DNA from 3 places in the Candidatus Nitronereus thalassa genome. Region 2 is predicted to be linked to each of the others. Evidence: riboswitches for the same ligand, from Rfam matches in the RefSeq annotation. Region 2 holds a riboswitch; each other region holds the start of a gene.

Region 1 (6,286 bases), 1.1 Mb from region 2:
CCACGGTATAGGCATAGGTGGTCGAGGGAGAAAGTTGCGCATCCACGTAGGACAAGTTCGCCGTGGTGGTGATGGGATTATTGTTGCGATAGAGGGTATAGCCGGTGACCCCCACGTTATCGGTAGCTGGAGCCCACGTGAGGGTGGCTTGCGTGGCGGAGTCCGCTACCGCAGACGTAATCGATGTCACACTCGGCGGCGTGGTATCCGCGGGAGTTCCCCCAGAGCTGAGCACTTCCAGGGTTGCGGCCGTATAGATATATGGTCTTGTCTGCCCAGAGGGGATGTTGAAACTTTCCCAATCAATCGCTGAGCTCTGGTCCGCACCCTGAATGACCCATGCGGAGGTGTTCGTGCCTGTGGTGTAAATGGTGTAATAGGCTGTAGGCTGTCCCGCTGGTGCCCAGAAGGTGAGAAACACATCCTGGCCCGCGACCAAATCAAAGGCAATAGGATCGCTGGTGACGGTCTGGCCGGCGGGGACCGTGACGCCGGAGTTCCATGACCCACCAAAGGTCACCTGCCGGGAACTCGTATCCACTCCATTGAGGGTATTGCCATCTCGTTGTACGAGCGAAACGCGTTGAAGTGTATAACTGCCGGAGGAGCGTCCTTGAAGGGTAAGCTGGATCGTGGAGCCCGAGCGGGTGATGGAGTCGCCATCGAGCAAGATGCGGAAGGTACGATTATCCCAGCCCGAGTTTATCCACGCGCCCCCCGGATTTTGATCAGGGGCTTTCCACGCGACGACCGGTGAGCTATCACCAGCACTGGTGGTAGTTACTGCCATGGGAGCAGACGCGCCTGACGAATTGTTTGCCGCGTCATGAGCCATCACGAAGTAGTCATAGGTGGTGTCGGGGGAGAGCGTGGTATCGACAAACGTCAGGTTCGACGTGGTAGTGATCGGATTATTGTCGCGATAGAGGGTATAGCCCGTGACCCCGACATTATCAGTAGCGGCCGCCCAGGTCAGCGTGGCTTGCGTGGAAGAATTCGCTACCGCCGATTGCAGGACCGGGGTGCTTGGGGGCGTGGTGTCGGCAGGAGCCGCAGTAGTTACAGAGGCTGCAGTCGAGGGAGCGGAATCGTTGTTTTCAGCATCGTGAGCCACCACGGTATAGGCATAGGTGGTCGAAGGTGAAAGCTGAGAATCCACGTAGGATAAGTTCGCCGTGGTGGTGACCGGGTTGTTGTCGCGATAGAGGGTATAGCCAGTGACGCCGACGTTATCCGTGGCCGCCGACCACGTAAGTGTGGCTTGCGTTGAGGAGTTAGCCACCGCTGATTGCATGATCGGAGTGCTCGGTGGGGTGGTATCGGGCAGTGCGGGTGTTGTGACGGAGGCCGCCGCCGACGAGGCAGAGGTATTCTCCTCAGCATCATGAGCCACCACGGTATAGGCATAGGTGGTCGAGGGAGAAAGTTGCGCATCCACGTAGGACAAGTTCGCCGTGGTGGTGATGGGATTATTGTTGCGATAGAGGGTATAGCCGGTGACCCCCACGTTATCGGTAGCTGGAGCCCACGTGAGGGTGGCTTGCGTGGCGGAGTCCGCTACCGCAGACGTAATCGATGTCACACTCGGCGGCGTGGTATCCGCGGGAGTTCCCCCAGAGCTGAGCACTTCCAGGGTTGCGGCCGTATAGATATATGGTCTTGTCTGCCCAGAGGGGATGTTGAAACTTTCCCAATCAATCGCTGAGCTCTGGTCCGCACCCTGAATGACCCATGCGGAGGTGTTCGTGCCTGTGGTGTAAATGGTGTAATAGGCTGTAGGCTGTCCCGCTGGTGCCCAGAAGGTGAGAAACACATCCTGGCCCGCGACCAAATCAAAGGCAATAGGATCGCTGGTGACGGTCTGGCCGGCGGGGACCGTGACGCCGGAGTTCCATGACCCACCAAAGGTCACCTGCCGGGAACTCGTATCCACTCCATTGAGGGTATTGCCATCTCGTTGTACGAGCGAAACGCGTTGAAGTGTATAACTGCCGGAGGAGCGTCCTTGAAGGGTAAGCTGGATCGTGGAGCCCGAGCGGGTGATGGAGTCGCCATCGAGCAAGATGCGGAAGGTACGATTATCCCAGCCCGAGTTTATCCACGCGCCCCCCGGATTTTGATCAGGGGCTTTCCACGCGACGACCGGTGAGCTATCACCAGCACTGGTGGTAGTTACTGCCATGGGAGCAGACGCGCCTGACGAATTGTTTGCCGCGTCATGAGCCATCACGAAGTAGTCATAGGTGGTGTCGGGGGAGAGCGTGGTATCGACAAACGTCAGGTTCGACGTGGTAGTGATCGGATTATTGTCGCGATAGAGGGTATAGCCCGTGACCCCGACATTATCAGTAGCGGCCGCCCAGGTCAGCGTGGCTTGCGTGGAAGAATTCGCTACCGCCGATTGCAGGACCGGGGTGCTTGGGGGCGTGGTGTCGGCAGGAGCCGCAGTAGTTACAGAGGCTGCAGTCGAGGGAGCGGAATCGTTGTTTTCAGCATCGTGAGCCACCACGGTATAGGCATAGGTGGTCGAAGGTGAAAGCTGAGAATCCACGTAGGATAAGTTCGCCGTGGTGGTGACCGGGTTGTTGTCGCGATAGAGGGTATAGCCAGTGACGCCGACGTTATCCGTGGCCGCCGACCACGTAAGTGTGGCTTGCGTTGAGGAGTTAGCCACCGCTGATTGCATGATCGGAGTGCTCGGTGGGGTGGTATCGGGCAGTGCGGGTGTTGTGACGGAGGCCGCCGCCGACGAGGCAGAGGTATTCTCCTCAGCATCATGAGCCACCACGGTATAGGCATAGGTGGTCGAGGGAGAAAGTTGCGCATCCACGTAGGACAAGTTCGCCGTGGTGGTGATGGGATTATTGTTGCGATAGAGGGTATAGCCGGTGACCCCCACGTTATCGGTAGCTGGAGCCCACGTGAGGGTGGCTTGCGTGGCGGAGTCCGCTACCGCAGACGTAATCGATGTCACACTCGGCGGCGTGGTATCCGCGGGAGTTCCCCCAGAGCTGAGCACTTCCAGGGTTGCGGCCGTATAGATATATGGTCTTGTCTGCCCAGAGGGGATGTTGAAACTTTCCCAATCAATCGCTGAGCTCTGGTCCGCACCCTGAATGACCCATGCGGAGGTGTTCGTGCCTGTGGTGTAAATGGTGTAATAGGCTGTAGGCTGTCCCGCTGGTGCCCAGAAGGTGAGAAACACATCCTGGCCCGCGACCAAATCAAAGGCAATAGGATCGCTGGTGACGGTCTGGCCGGCGGGGACCGTGACGCCGGAGTTCCATGACCCACCAAAGGTCACCTGCCGGGAACTCGTATCCACTCCATTGAGGGTATTGCCATCTCGTTGTACGAGCGAAACGCGTTGAAGTGTATAACTGCCGGAGGAGCGTCCTTGAAGGGTAAGCTGGATCGTGGAGCCCGAGCGGGTGATGGAGTCGCCATCGAGCAAGATGCGGAAGGTACGATTATCCCAGCCCGAGTTTATCCACGCGCCCCCCGGATTTTGATCAGGGGCTTTCCACGCGACGACCGGTGAGCTATCACCAGCACTGGTGGTAGTTACTGCCATGGGAGCAGACGCGCCTGACGAATTGTTTGCCGCGTCATGAGCCATCACGAAGTAGTCATAGGTGGTGTCGGGGGAGAGCGTGGTATCGACAAACGTCAGGTTCGACGTGGTAGTGATCGGATTATTGTCGCGATAGAGGGTATAGCCCGTGACCCCGACATTATCAGTAGCGGCCGCCCAGGTCAGCGTGGCTTGCGTGGAAGAATTCGCTACCGCCGATTGCAGGACCGGGGTGCTTGGGGGCGTGGTGTCGGCAATGCTACCGGGTACGACGGTACTAATTTCATCACTGGGTGGACTCTGAAGTCCAGCTTGATCAATAGCCGTTAGGGCGAAAAAGTATTCTTGTCCAGTTTGAAGTCTGGTTACAGTGGTAGAATTTTGCGGGTGCGTTATGGAGATGGGAGAGCCTGGGGCATTATAATTTCCCGACTGAGTTCCAAAGTAGAGGTTGTAGGAAAAAATATCCGACTCACCATTTAAATTCCATGTGAGGCTAACTTCTCCATCATTCGCACCAAAAACTTGGAAGGGGAATAGGGTGAGAAGAGTAAAAATGATAAAGGCGTAAAACGTACAAACGACGCTCCGGTGCGACATGGGACTCCTCCTTATAAGTCGGATGGCCCCATCCTCTCGGAGAGCGTATGCTCTTCCCTTCCTTCGGTAACCCGGCTATCAGTGTTTATTCACTGACCCGTGGCTTTGCGTCCCCATTTCACAATGGGTTTGCCGTTATCGAGAAGGGGCCGAAAAACTATGTGTTTCAACAATCGTTCATAGGCATGAATAGGTTTATTGTCTCTCGATTAAATCATTCTAACTGTTGCTCCATCCTTTATCGGAGGGAAAGGTAAAGACTTTAATGAAAGAACTTGTAGGTTGTTTAAGCACTATTTTTTTAGGCTGTTTCTTTTGTGCCAAGTTCAAGGAAAATGAAGAAGGAATTTCGCTAATAAATCAATAGATTTGGTCAGCTGAAGAAATTGTTAGAAATTCTGGAAGAGGGAAAGAAGGAGAATGAGTTTTGATGATAACAAAAGGCCGATAGTGACAAAACCGATGGATTGTTAGTGAGGCATTGTTGTTTTTTCTAATATTTCAAATCCACTTATTGTTTATAACAAGGTACCCTCAACTAGTATCTAATAATAACTGGGATGAACGAAAAATTAGGATTTACGAATGATCGTCCCGTTTCGTAATCTCATTCTTTTCGAATAAGTGCAGATTACTATTTGTTGCCTTTCCTTTTTGGCCGTAGAGTGTGAATTGAACTATCGAAGTGAATATCGAGTAATTAATTCATGTAGTGTTGGCCGACTGACACCAAGCTCAGAAGCCGCACGTGTGATATTGCCACCGGTTTTCTCCAGGGTGCGTTGAATGAGTTCACGTTCAACCGCTTCTCGAGCATTTTTGAGGGTATACCCTGAATATCCAACCGTTGGTGAATCCAACTGAACGTCTTCAGGAGTAATCCGGTTCCCATCGGCCATGGCTACGGCCCGTTTAATGCGATTTTCCAATTCTCGGACATTTCCGGGCCAGTGATATCGTTCGATACTGATCTTGGCTTCCTTGGTAAACCCTGCAAATTTTTTCCCTGCGCCATCGGCAATGCGTTGGAGAAATCGTTCCGCGAGTAGGATAATATCCCCCCCTCGATCTTTTAAGGGAGGGATCGGAATCGTTACGGTATTCAACCGATAGTAAAGGTCTTCGCGAAATTGCCCTTGAGCCATGGCTTTTTCGAGGTCAATATTGGTGGCTGCGACAATTCTTGAATCGATTTCGATAGATTCCCGACCTCCCACTCGCTCGATGCATCGTTCTTGTAGCACCCGGAGGAGTTTTACTTGCAAGGCTGTTGGCAGTTCCCCAATTTCGTCTAAAAACAATGTGCCTTTGTCTGCGGATTCGATGCGGCCTTTGCGGCGGGCATGGGCACCGGTAAAGGCGCCTTTTTCGTGACCGAATAATTCGCTTTCCAGCAAATTCTCTGGGATGGCGCCGCAGTTGATCGCGATGAACGGACCCCTGGCGCGGTCACTCTGATGATGGAGCGCCCGGGCAATGAGTTCCTTCCCGGTGCCGCTTTCTCCGATCACAAGTACCGAAATGTCGGATTTGGCAACTCGTCTGACGACTTCGAATACTTTTTGCATCGGTGTGCTGGTGCCGATAATGGCTTCAAAATCAGTTTGATCTTCTTGTTTCCTTAAAGAGCGGTTTTCTCGTTCAAGACGAAGAATGTAGTCGGCTCGTTGGAGGACGACTTTGAGCACCTCCAGATCTACTGGTTTTTCCAAAAAATCGTAGGCCCCAAGTTCAATGGCTTTAAGCGCATGTCGTCGATCGGTGTTGCCAGTGGCCATGATAATTTTTAAATCACGGTTGACTGACAACATATCTTCGAGGGCAGCTAAGCCTTCAATTGCGTCGTTGGCATGTGGCGGCAACCCCAGATCTAAAATAGCAAAATGGACCGGCTCGTTTTGCACGATCTCCACCGCGGAGGCCCTATCAACTGCTTCTCGGAGTTCGTAGTTGGAGCTAAGGGCCCATTTCATTTGTTGTCGAAGGTCTTCGTCATCCTCGATAAGCAGGAGTGTGGGATGAGGCCTCTTTTTCTTGGAAGATTCTAATTCCTGTTCTTCCACTTCAGTCTTCGTCTTGGTCGCTGATGGTTTCATAGTATCTCTCCTTCGT
Region 2 (6,286 bases):
TAATCTGGGATGATCGGAAAAGCCAACATTATGTAAGGCCGTCATGGCCATGGCTGTAGACTCGACCCATGAGTGGGTATGGCCAATCCAGGGCCATCCCTTTAAAGAGGGGTCATGGCCTAAAGGTGTTTCAGGATTTTTTATCCAATGCTCTCCTGAGGAATTTAGTAGAAATTGGATGGCTTTCTCTCGCGACACATGATGGGATTTCGATGTTTCCCAAGCCAAAATTGAAATTGGGGTTGGCCAAAAAGATTCGGGGTGATCGGGAGAAAGACTTACCCGACCGTCTGGCATTTGAAAGGAGGTTAAGTAATCTCGGGAGCGTTGGAGGACTTGTGCGTCGTGTTTAAAGTGACTAAGGATGATGGTGCCCCAGGCCGTAGCATCCGGACGATCCTCACCTTGAGTAGTGAACAGGAACCCTCCGTTAGGACGGATTCGAGTGCGAAGTTCATTGAGAAGAATTTCCACAGAAACTTTCCAGTGCTGGCGTGCCCTTAAGCCCTAGGACAATTGCTTGTATTTTGGATGTAATAGGATCTCATGCGTTAACCATGTCCTTGCCAAACTATTAATGGAGTCAAAAATGGGGGCAAAGAGTGAGCTCTGGCAATGGAATTTTCGGTTTGAATGTGAAAGGACTTTATTTTTAACTGTCAGGGTATTGTTCTCCTAGGGAATCTCGTACTCCAGGTATTGAAATACGTGAAAGGTTTTTTTCAAAGGGAATGAATACTTAATTAAGTTTGGAGGTCATTTGAGTTAAAGAACGCCATGAATTGATAGAGAATTTACAGCAAGAAAACCGGACAAATACATCATTTTTACCTAGGGTGAATGCTAATCAAGGGAAGGCAAAATCAAGCCGATAGGAGTACAGAAGCGAGTGATGTTGAAGCGATTTTCTTGAGCCTGAAAATTTTAATTAAAGCTCTAAGCCTTATCCTTTTATTTGTCTCTTCAAAGATGGTCTAGGTGGGACGCAAGGTTTTAGAAGGGCAAACCGATAGCAGAATTGGATGCATTAGTACGAAATTAATAGTGAATCGAGAACTCCTTCTCGAAATGGCAAACCTGTCGTGAGGCAGGGACGCAAAGCCACGGGTCAGAAGAATTTCAGCTGACAGCCGGGTTGTCGAAGGAAGGGATGCAGTGCCACCCATAGGGATGGAGTTCTCCTGCTTGCTCTAAGAGGAGATTTCTATGACCACTTGGTATTGGTTGCTGCCTGAAGATAATCCATGTGAATCCCACAATAATCAGTGGAAACACTCCTCTTCTCTAAGCTCCATCATTACATCGAAATATTCTGTTTTGAAGCCATGGGTTCTTGTTAAAGGTTCCCAACGGCATTGTGCGCTACTCTCCCAAAAATATTTAAAAACAGGTCCTTTCCTAGAAGTAAATAAACGTAAATCCAATCTTTCAGATTACGGTTCCTTTGGTTTTGGCTGTGGAGTAAGAAGCACTGGCATCGTTCCTCCGCGGGGCCATAAATCCTTTGCTCAGCCAGCCCCTCGGGAAGTGGAACCCCAGTCTAGTAGCAAGCGAGATTTGTGCTGGCAACGTGAACATCTACTATTGACATCAAAACATCTTCCTAGTCGGGCTCCCCTTCCCGATAAAGGCAAACCTGTCGTGAGGCGGGGGCGCAAAGCCACGGATCAGGTCAGCGATCTGAAAGCCGGGTTGCCGGAGGAGGAATAGGAAAAGGGGATAGCCGAGGCTGGTGGAAATACGGGCCACCCCGTTTCGGCAATATTCTTTATTTATCGTGCCCGTGAGGAGATTCGATATGACGAATTCTGTCATGCAGTTTATTCGGGATGAAGAAGGGGCTACCGCTCTTGAGTACGGATTGTTGGCTGCTCTTATTGCTGCCGCGATTGTGACAGCAGTGACTCAATTAGGTACCACGGTGTCTAATACCTTCAACTCCATTGCCAACGATATGGCGGCTGCTACGGCCAGCTAATCTGCAATGTAAGCTCCTTCGGTTGTTCCCCTCTGAGAACCTATCCGATCTTCGCATCGGATAGGTCTCAAAGGGATTACGCAGGGAAGGCTGGGATAAATAGTGGCCTGTATGGATCTACCAACCAGCACACACGACTATAAAAATTTTTGTTCCTTGCCGCCTTTTCGCATGAGGTGCTCCTCCATCCCCATGGATTGGGACCGAGGAAAAAGTCGACTGGGAATATTGAGGGAACCACTATGAACGTGAAGACAACGCAGATCTCACCCTCTCGTGCAATCAAAAGCCAGCGCGGCAACACAACGACTGAAATGGCGATGATGTTGCTCCCATTTGTCATTTTGATAATGGGGGTCATGGAATTCGGCTGGTATTTTCTTCATCAACATACGCTCCAATATGCCACCCGAGAAGGCATGCGTTTGGCATTAGTTGGGGAAGTTTTAAATGATGAAAATGGAAATCCTCAAACTCGAGATGCTTCTATCAGACAGGTCATCCATGAAAAGGGTGAAATTGGGTTAATGAATATTGACCCAGCTGATGACATTTCTATTTGGAAGGCTGGCGCAAACGATGACGAAGAAGGTGGCTTGACATTTGATGAACTCGCCCCAAATGCCGGTAATCCAGCAGATTACATGAGAATCAAGGTTGACTATCAACATCAATTTTTGACACCGCTTATCGGCCAATTTTTCTCAGAATCAGAAGCAATTACTCTGAGAGCTGAAGCGACTTATCGTAACGAAGATTTCACAGTGGAGGGGGTATAAACGCCATGGCTAATCACATCGTTCGAAATCAAAAAGGAATGGCGGCAGTTGAGTTTTCCGTGTTGGTCAGCATTGCCCTCCTCATTATCTTTGTAATCGTGGACTTTGGCACGCTGATACAGGCTCAAGCGGTTGTGACCAATATTACGAGAGAAGGGGGCAGTTTAGCGTCTCGTGACCTAAAAAATGGTTCAGACCTTTTGGACCTCATGGCGGAATCAAGCGCCCCACTTAATTTTACGCAAAATCCAGAATTGTACAAAATATATCTTGCCAAGGCCGACGCTGGCGAAAATGCCAGTAACCCAGACCCAACATGCACGGTGCAAGAACTTGGATCATTAGATGCGATTGCAGGCAATGGCGTCGATTCTCCTGCAAATAGTCCAACCTGCGATTTGCCGCAAAATTTGTACGATCTTTTAAAGTATGACGATAGCGTGGAAGTACAAGCGGCCCCGATTTCCCAGTTTACTATTGTCAAAGTTTATTATGTACATCAACCTGTCACCCCCTTGGAAGAATTTTTTAATGCTTCAGGGCATACCGTGAATAATTATGATCTCTACGATGAGCTGGGCCAATACGGCCAAGATGGTGAGTCGGATGGGATTTTGATTACGAGCAAGGCGGTGTTTTGATCGCTTTTTTGAAGGCGAAAAAGGGTTGGTAACATTGGTAACAATTGAACGCCAGATTTCCCGGGCAGATAGCTACAGACAAATTTTGTCCGTGATGGGGAGCAGTATATGAAACCAATTAAACATTCTTTAGATTTAGATAACTTAGAAAACAGAGATGTAGTTCGCGGTTCGAAACGCCAAAGTAGCAAGCTTCATGTGTCGAATTCGCGAGGAATTTTTGCCCTTGTCACAGCCTTGTCGGTAGTGAGTTTGTTTGCCTTTGTGGCGTTGGGCATTGAGGTAGGTCGATGGTATGTGGTGAGAGCCGAATTATCAAAATCCGTGGATGCCGCAGCCCTGTTGGGTGCAAAAAATTATTCAAATCCCTTTCTTGTGACCGAAGATCTCATGGCCGCAGTAGGGCAAGCGAATTTCAGCCCAGGGCTATTGGGTACGGAGGGCAATCCCCAAATTACAGGGACCAAAGGAGCTGAAGGCAAAGTATTTGTCGAGGGCAGCACGAACGTTTTAAATAAAATCACGCAGGTGGTCGAAATGCAAGACCATATTGCCAAGGGGACCTATGAAAAAACATATATCACGTCATCAGGGGTAGCCCAACAACGGGAAGTAGAAATCATGCTTGTGCTCGATGAATCTGGGTCAATGAGTAGTGCCATGAGTAATTTAAAGACCGCAGCCAAGAGTTTCGTTGATTTTTTTGAGCATACTGATGACACTGACCAGATGGGTCTTATTACATTTGCTTCAGGCGTGGTGGTTGAACGTGCCCTTGGGCCAAATTTTTATGATGATATGACCACGGCCATTGATAATATGTCTGCTAGTGGTGGTACCAATACGGAAGATGCGTTGGATCAGGCCGATGGTCCCTCAGGGTTCACGGATCAAACCGGGATTCCAGGTGACGAAAGAGTCCAACAATTTCTGGTGTTTTTCTCAGATGGTAATCCGACGGCCTTCCGTGGAGATTTTACTCGAAATGGCACTGACTATGATGCCGTGGGGTATGCGGCTAATTGGGATATCAAATTAATGAATCCTAATTCCCAGTTTTCGTATCTCAATGTGAAGCAATATGAAACGGGTGATGGAAAAACCACGGGTTCTACAGTTTGTCAATCAGGGAGCCCGCTTGCTGGATATTCAAACACCAAGTGGCATGTCTTGGATGATCCCACCTATGGGGTGAGCGGATATAGTGACTTTTTAGAAGTCTACTATTCTGACTTATTAGGAACCACCGATCCTGAAAAGTGTAGCCTTAATTGGAATAAGGGAAGGGACTATGTCGAAGCTATTACGAAGCAAATGGCTATTGACCATGCCCAGGAGGTTAAAGACAAAGGCATTAAAATCTATACCGTTGGGCTAGGTAGTGTGGATCAGGACTTCCTATCTCAAATCGCGAGCGGGCCAGGGTTTGAATATTTTGCACCAACCTCTGCCGACTTGAAAAATTTGTTCCAAAAAATTGCCACGAATATCAGGCTGCGCCTAGTTCAGTAATGCCGTTATGGATGTGTGGTGTGGAAGCGTAGTCCCTGTGATTGGAAGTTGGAGGAGGGAATCAGGATGGTACAGATTCTAAAATTTTTGACCGATGAAGAAGGAGCGACAGCATTAGAGTATGGACTTTTGGCAGCCTTGATTGCTGCGGCCATTGTGGCCTCAGTGACAAATCTCGGACAAGTCATCCTTAATGCATTTAATTTTATTACGGCTGCCATGCAAGCGGCTGTTGGTGGTGGGAGTTAACGACTAACCTTCTTGCCATGTGACAGTTTTAAAAAACGGCCGTGCCGGCTCTTTTAGAGTAGTCGGGACGGCTGTTTTTCGTTGTAAGGATATACATGGAAAATATCTGGTTAACTCTATTTGTCATCATGGTGGTTGTCGGGGCTGCCGTGACGGATTTCCGAAAGCAAAAAATTCCAAATATCTTAACGTTCCCTAGTATGGTCGTGGGTATTGCTGGTCACAGCCTTGTTCATGGATGGCAAGGCCTAGGCTTTAGTCTTAGTGGGCTAGGATTAGGACTTATTCTTCTTCTAGGATTCTATGCGATGGGGGGGATGGCAGCAGGTGATGTAAAGTTGATGGCCGCTGTCGGTTCATTTTTAGGCCCTCTAAATATATTTCTAGTTTTCCTCATGACGGCAATTCTCGGAGGGTTTTATTCTCTTGGCATGATGATTCATGTTTTAGGTTTTCGTGGGATGTTGGAACATGTGGGGGGAATGTTCAAAACTTTGTTCCTGACAGGAAGAATTAAGCTGGCGTTTGCAGGAAATGCCGAATCCGAAGTCAAGTTGCGTTATGGACTTGTTATTGCTCTGGGAACGTTAACTTTTCAATTTTGGTTTTGGATTGGTATTGGTTGATCGTCAAACGAATGATCTTTCTGTTTCCAAAAAATTTATTTTCTTAAATGGGTTAAGGAGAAGAAAAAACACTCCGATACATCAGACATGGATTGTTGTATGCCGTTCACTCCTTGAGTAGATTTTTTAATTTGAGAGTGTTTCCGAAAGGCCCTGGTTATGGTTCGAAATCGTTCTCTTCTCTTTTTTGGATTGGCGATTCTTTTGGCCTTTGGAACTTCTATCATGGCCTATAATTGGTTTCAAAACCAAACCCCAGCCCCCCAAGTTAAAAAAATCGTAAAATTTGAGGGAACCCCTATTGTCGTGGCCAGTGCGGACCTTCCGTGGGGTACCCCCTTGACCAAAGAAATGGTTCGAGTTGTGAATTATCCAGCTGAGCATTTGCCAGAGGGAAGATTTGAGAACATTGATATGTTGCCTGGACGGGTAGTGCTCACCCATCTCAAACGGAATGAGCCGATACTGGAATCCAAACTTGCCCCGTTGGATATTAAGAAT
Region 3 (6,286 bases), 2.0 Mb from region 2:
TTTGTTACAAAAGAACTCCAAAACTTCAAAGTCAAAAACAACTGTTATTGAACTATTTTACCCAGTCAATGAAAATAAGATTTCCCTGCTGGCAACGATTCGTCTGCTGCAATAATTTCATTACATGGCAGGGCCACAGGCGTCCATTTGGGCCAAGGGCCTTCTTCCCCAGGAAAGCCAATGACGATTCCGACTAAGCTAAGGTTGTCGTTGAGCACAGGTGTCCCACTCATACCAGAACCTAGATGCGTGGACATTTCCAAGAGGTTTTGCTTCATTAGATAATTGTTTTTTTGAGAAACGATTGAAATCTCATAAATAGAGGGGGAAGGTTCCATTCCTGGAATATTGGGGTATCCCAAGACTGCACATCTCATCCCGAGATCATCCGGATAATTTAACTTTTGTCGAATAAAAACCGGAGAAGATGAAATTTTTTTCCCGAGGCGAAGAAGAGCCAAATCTTTTTGGAGGTCATAGTATAGAACTTCATTGCAAGAAACGACTGTACTGCCAAATTCTATTTGTTGGATTACCCATTTATCCTTTTCTACAACATGGGCTGCTGTCATTAACCAATCCGTTTGTTTAAACAAAAATCCTGTCGCAAATTTCTCGTCCCCTGTCTTTTGGTTCTTTACTAATATACGCCCGATCGATGGTGAAAATCTTGAGACTACTCTTGCATGAGGGCCACGGTGAGTTTCTTTGTATGGTTTGTGCTCGCTAATTATTTTGGCTAAACGCTCTTCCTCATCGGGAGTAAGATGGCGAGCACTAAAATTCGGTAATTTATCCTCCTGATAAATGCTAACTATAATTTCTCCATCCTTCGTGCTTAAAAAGCCTTCAATGGGAGCATAAGGACCACGACCAAAAATCGAGATATTAAGCTTTTCTTCAATATCCATAGCTAACTGGTCAGGGTTAAAACTTCCTTTCTCTTTTTGAAAAACATATTTCTTTACTTTTTGAGGCATCAGTCTTCACATCATGTGGGAATTAGTTAACTTTGACCTTTAACATTTGTTTTTGAAACTAAAAGTAGAAGCTTCGAAACTCCAATAATATCAAATACTGACCGTCAGAAAAATGGAAGGGTTTTTGAAAAGCATGCTTCAATCAAAAACAACTGTTTTTGGTTCCTCAGATTTGGTGATATCTCATGTTGATAGCTCATCCGCTAGTGCACGCAGCAGCTTTGCTCCATCACCCTGCCAGGTGCTGCCGTGCATGCACGCGAGGGTCGTTGGGTTCGTTGAGGCTAGTCGCTCAAGCATAGCGCGTGCGTCTTTCGTGTGGGAGAAGTAATCCATCCCCTGACGGAACGATTCACTCGGGCCGAGAATATCCGCTTCCGTAATGGGCGGAAGATTGGCTCCTCCCTGGGTCAATAGGTCGCCGCATAGCAAAGTCGATGTTCGTTCTTCAGTCAATAACCCGCATTCCCACGCATGTGGCAGATGCGGTGTGTCGATCCACCGTACGGAGTGTGTACCCAAAGAGAGCAGTTCTCCATCGGCGAGGGCGCGAGGTGCCCGATCAGCCAAGTCACCGATTGAAACCAACGCAGCGACAGTACCGCACAGTGGTTCAGAATGTGGAGCAGCCATAAGCCATTCATTGAGCGAGCCGCATTCGTCGGCTTCCACATGAGAAAATCCAATGTAACGAAGTTTTTCAACCGGCAAAATAGTGGCTACCGCTTCCCGCACCAGGGGAAACATTTTTCGCAGGCCGGTGTGGAAAAGCAGTGGTTCATCATCCACAATGAGATATTGGTTGAAGGAAAACCCTCCTGCCCCTTCGATCTCAACCGGGGTGTTAATGCGATAGATCCCGTCAGCAATCTCATGCACATTTGTCCCAGATTGGCTGTTTGTTATGGTCATTGAGTGATCCTTGCCATGATTGAGGTGATTGCGGTGTTCAGTGTGGACGATCCTATTATAGACTATACTGACCCCGAAAGATTTCCCTTCGGCCTTCGCAAAAGCTTAATCCAAAGTATCTGAGAAATCGAGAATTTGCTTGGGGTACTCTCCTAAGGTTTTTGAGCAGCTCCATTTTTCGTATAGTGAGAAAAGTAACATTCTTCTAAACGTTTCAAAATTGTTGATCAACATGGATGCACGTCAACACCAAGAACATTTCACTCATCGGTTATCACTATTTCTTTCCGGGATGATTTTTTTGTTGCTCTTGGTAATGTTGTTGGCCGGGAGACAGGAAACTTCGGAAATTGTTATTCGCATTGTGGGAGCTTTCCTTGTGGTTGCTTTTTTGTACTGGTTTTTGACCCGCAAAGCTCGGCGGAGGTCGGTGCTTCGGAAGCAGCCATTTCCCGCAGAGTGGGAAACCATCTTGCAGCGAGAGGTGCCGTTTTATCAATCACTCGATGAGTTGGAGAAAGCCCGTTTTCGGGAAGAGGTGCGAATCTTTCTTTCTGAAAAACGAATTACGGGCATTCAAACCTCAGTCGATGACACGGTGCGTGTGTTGGTGGCGGCGAGTGCGATCATTCCGATTTTTGGGTTTCCTGGGTGGGAGTGGGACCAAATCAGCGAGGTGCTCCTGTATCCGACGACATTTAATGATCAATACGAGATTGGCCGTACGGGAGATGAGGATATTCTTGGCATGGTCGGAAGCGGGGCGATGAGTCGTATGATGATTCTCTCTAAGCCTGATTTACTACAAGGTTTTCGCAAGCCTCAGGATCGCAAGAATGTGGGTATTCATGAGTTTGCGCACTTGCTGGATAAGTCCGACGGTGCGGTTGATGGCGTGCCGAGTGTTGGTTTGTCACAAAGCGCAGTCGTTCCTTGGATGAAACTCGTGCATCGAGAAATGGATAAGATGCGGAGCCATCATTCGGATATTAATCCGTATGGATTGAAGAGTGAGGCAGAATTTTTTGCGGTGGCTTCCGAGTACTTTTTTGAAAATCCGGACAAGATGCGTCGGAAACACCCAGAACTTTATACGATGCTCGAAAAAGTGTTTCGCCAAGACCCACAATCACGTATGAAGAATGCTTTGCTCACAATGGTTGTTCCAAATTCTAGAGGACTGGGGCGAAATGCACCTTGTCCATGTGGAAGCGGAAAAAAGTACAAGCACTGTTGTTTGGCTAATTGATGAAAAACGCGACAATAGATTTTTATCAGTTGGTATTTTGTGTTCCATAAAAGGACAATGAAGAAAACTGGTGTTGATGGCTCTGGGGAGTTAGGTCAGCAGCCTACAGGAAAATTTTTTCATTCTGAATTTGTTGTTTTATTTCTTTATTGCCATTCAGATGTATTCCTTCAGTTGAATCACGATTCTTTATGAGCGGAAGGTGGTCAACGCCTTCGGGTGTCTCAAGTTCCACTAAACTATTCCGATTTGGACATAGTGAGATTTGTCTGATACTTTCTTGAAGTCATAAGCAGACCCAAGAAGAACCACTTCCCGATAAAGGCAAACCCGCTGTGAGGCGGGGACGCAAAACCACGGATCAGGCAAAAACCCTGATGGCCGGGTTGCCGAAGGAAGGAGAGAGATTCTCCGAATCCTCCCAGGAAGGAAGTGCCTTCTTTGTTTAAGGATGCTTCCGTGCTGAGGGGTTTTTTTATGCCATTTTTCGTCAGGATTTAGTTCGCCGCTGTGATGAAAGTGGCATTCCCTTCCTGATCTCCAACAGGCTCCATTCTTAATAAGCTTGCAAACGTCTTGTTTGCTGAATCTTAGTTGAATCCAAGGCCGGACTTTAACAACGAGTGCCCTTCACTCCGCCAGTACGAGAGGTGGGTGGGGAGTGGGAACGGTCGCTTCCGTCACGTTTCGGGCGATCCTATCTCACGTAATTTTCAATTCTCGGAAGGGGGAATCATCATGAAGTCAGAAGTTCCAGCAGAAGTACAATGTCCCAATTTGAAAGAGAAACGTGAAGTTGGTTTTGAAATTAATGTGTTTCGAGGTGCAGAAAAAGGTGGAGTGGAGGTGACAGGATGTTCCGAATTTTTGAACGGCAAAGGGGTGGTCACCTGTGGGCATAACTGTATTCACACCGAAGAGGCGCATGCCATCCACCAACGGGAAGTCGAAAAACATCAGAAGGAACTTGGAAAAATCGGAACCAACGTTATTGGCTAACAAACGAATTAAAATTCGTTTCCCTTAATTAAGGAGGTCTCTATGCAAAGATTGTTGTCTAAATGGTCCGCGGTTGGCACGACGCTATTGTTTTGTGTCAGTTTGATTTTTACCCCGGCAGTGTTGGCTTCCAAAGAAGGTGCTGCCCCTGCAGAGGTCGAGATTACGGTCAAGGTGTCTCAACAAGGGTTTCTGGATCATCGGAATAAGCCCTTTGGGCCGAAAAATCCCCTGAATATCCCCAAGGGAAAGGTGGTCCGCATTACGTTTGAGTTTAGCGAAAAGGTGACCAGTTTAGCCTATGGGGATACTCATCAGGTTTCGATTATTTCAAAAGATGGGTGGGAGCAAGAATCGAAGAAAATCTGGATGTGGGACCAAACAGCGAGCGTCACCTTTCTCGCAGGCGAAGAGGGGCGAACCAGTTATCGAGGCTTTTGTATTGTGGATTGCATCGGCATGGATCACTTGAATAATTTAGTCATCCATGTTGTGTAGTGGGCTCTTTCCCTACTCGTCACCATTCCTTATCCCATGGTGTTCGTGCAGAGGACCTAGATTCTGGCCCTCTGCACGGCCTTTTGGGGGAATGACACGCACCTTATAATTTCTCGGTGGCCTCTACTCCAGAGTGATAGGTCGAATACACGACAATGGGTATTTTTAAATCACCCAGGTGTTTAGCAATCAGCGGTTTGACATCTTTCCAATCCAAACCTCCGACGCCGCAGGCCAACTTCGGGAGGGCCACGCTGGTGAATTTTTCCTCCTCAATGGTTTTTCGCAAAGCTTTGAGACAGTGATTAACGTTTTCCACGCTGGCTTTTCCTGGTCTTCCCCCCCGAGTAGGTGGTGGCTCTTGCGTGAGCAGATTGATAATGCGTACTCCACCCGCTCCACCCCACGTCCATAATTCACCTGTTTTTGGTTCTGAGACTTGGCAAGCGTGCTTGAAGTCTTTGTACATGGCTGGCCATCGCTCTCGTAGCGCCAGGGCTAAGCCATTGGCGAAATTGTCATGGGGCGCCACTCCGTGGGCTATGGCATTGGCTTTGGTTAAGAGAATGTCCCCTTCTACTTCTTGAATCATGAATGGTCCTCCTTGGCGAGTGAGCCGGTAAATAAGATAGTGAATTTTCAGTTTGGAGTGCTTTGAATGAAAATGAACAATACTTAGAAATATCTCAGAACGCGTTTTTTATTCGTTCGTACCCTTTCTTGATTTCATCGGCTAACAACCCTGCGGCGGCGGTGACGGAATCAGCCGCCTCCCCAGCTTCTTCGCCCATTGTTTTCATTTTTCCTTTCACTTCTTCCCATTTGGTTTCAAGCTTTTCCCACTCATCTCGACCTTCGGCTTTCGCCAGGTGAAGTTTTACCTTGAGTTCATCACGTTGTTTCGTTAGCTCGTCAACCAGTTTTTTGAGATCGTCTTTTGTGTACCCCATAATCAGTCCCTCCTTAGCGATGAATGATGTCAAAAACCCTTAGCACTTTTTATCAGTGGGTTCGACCCTACAAAGGGAAACCCACTCTGAAATTTCTTTTAATAATTGTTCTGTGGCGGAATTGGCGGCTTGAACACCGCCATAAGGGTCGTTGCTTTGTGCATTTTCCAATACCGTAAATTCTCGCGTGGCTAGGACGTGAAAATTTTTCACACGAATCAGTTGTAATCGGAGATGTATTCGGATCCGGCTTGGCTCTTGGGTAAATTCGTGTTGGAGCAAAAGGTTTTCAGAAATGAGTTGGTAATTGCCTCGGACGGGACTAGGCATTTGCACCACGGCATCCCATTGATTGGTATGTTCCAGGGCTTTGACTAACAGAGGAAGAAGCATGTGAGCCGGTGTCTCAGCCCATTGGTTCACGGCGAAGTAGTTGAGTTCGTGGTCTCGTGTGATATAGGCCATGCGGTGTGTGTTGAACCCGGATTGCGCACGAGGCAAATTCACAAGCAAGGTGCCTGTACTTTGTGTCATTGGGCGTGCCTCGGTTGGTATTTCAGCACGGAGAAAATAAGTGTGTATGGGTTCATCAGTACGGACTGGAAACATTCCGCAACCCGACATGATTAGAGTGGTGACAACAAGAAGCCGGATGACACACCTTAAAATTTTCTTCCGTATAACTATCATTCGCCTGG

The links. Region 2 has a riboswitch for cyclic di-GMP ahead of PPG34_RS01460 (Flp family type IVb pilin). Riboswitches for the same ligand answer to the same signal wherever they lie in the genome.
Region 1: linked by a shared signal. The riboswitch ahead of PPG34_RS06350 (fibronectin type III domain-containing protein) and the one ahead of PPG34_RS01460 (Flp family type IVb pilin) in region 2 are both predicted to bind cyclic di-GMP.
Region 3: linked by a shared signal. The riboswitch ahead of PPG34_RS10425 (hypothetical protein) and the one ahead of PPG34_RS01460 (Flp family type IVb pilin) in region 2 are both predicted to bind cyclic di-GMP.

The regions. Positions count from the first base shown of each region.
Region 1 covers NZ_JAQOUE010000001.1:1,394,156-1,400,441, reverse strand. The annotation lists gene PPG34_RS06350 (fibronectin type III domain-containing protein) at 1-4,174, opposite strand, end outside; cyclic di-GMP riboswitch class I at 4,237-4,318, opposite strand; gene prsR (PEP-CTERM-box response regulator transcription factor) at 4,852-6,270, opposite strand.
Region 2 covers NZ_JAQOUE010000001.1:273,963-280,248, forward strand. The annotation lists gene PPG34_RS01455 (prenyltransferase/squalene oxidase repeat-containing protein) at 1-474, opposite strand, end outside; cyclic di-GMP riboswitch class I at 1,061-1,143, shown strand; cyclic di-GMP riboswitch class I at 1,620-1,700, shown strand; gene PPG34_RS01460 (Flp family type IVb pilin) at 1,799-1,978, shown strand; gene PPG34_RS01465 (TadE/TadG family type IV pilus assembly protein) at 2,221-2,757, shown strand; gene PPG34_RS01470 (TadE/TadG family type IV pilus assembly protein) at 2,763-3,398, shown strand; gene PPG34_RS01475 (TadE/TadG family type IV pilus assembly protein) at 3,507-4,910, shown strand; gene PPG34_RS01480 (Flp family type IVb pilin) at 4,977-5,159, shown strand; gene PPG34_RS01485 (A24 family peptidase) at 5,255-5,785, shown strand; gene cpaB (Flp pilus assembly protein CpaB) at 5,945-6,286, shown strand, end outside.
Region 3 covers NZ_JAQOUE010000001.1:2,310,952-2,317,237, reverse strand. The annotation lists gene PPG34_RS10440 (S1 family peptidase) at 66-980, opposite strand; gene PPG34_RS10435 (oxygen-binding di-iron domain-containing protein) at 1,164-1,892, opposite strand; gene PPG34_RS10430 (zinc-dependent peptidase) at 2,125-3,141, shown strand; cyclic di-GMP riboswitch class I at 3,455-3,535, shown strand; gene PPG34_RS10425 (hypothetical protein) at 3,880-4,140, shown strand; gene PPG34_RS10420 (hypothetical protein) at 4,183-4,638, shown strand; gene PPG34_RS10415 (macro domain-containing protein) at 4,742-5,230, opposite strand; gene PPG34_RS10410 (hypothetical protein) at 5,325-5,588, opposite strand; gene PPG34_RS10405 (ABC-type transport auxiliary lipoprotein family protein) at 5,628-6,197, opposite strand; gene PPG34_RS10400 (MlaD family protein) at 6,275-6,286, opposite strand, start outside.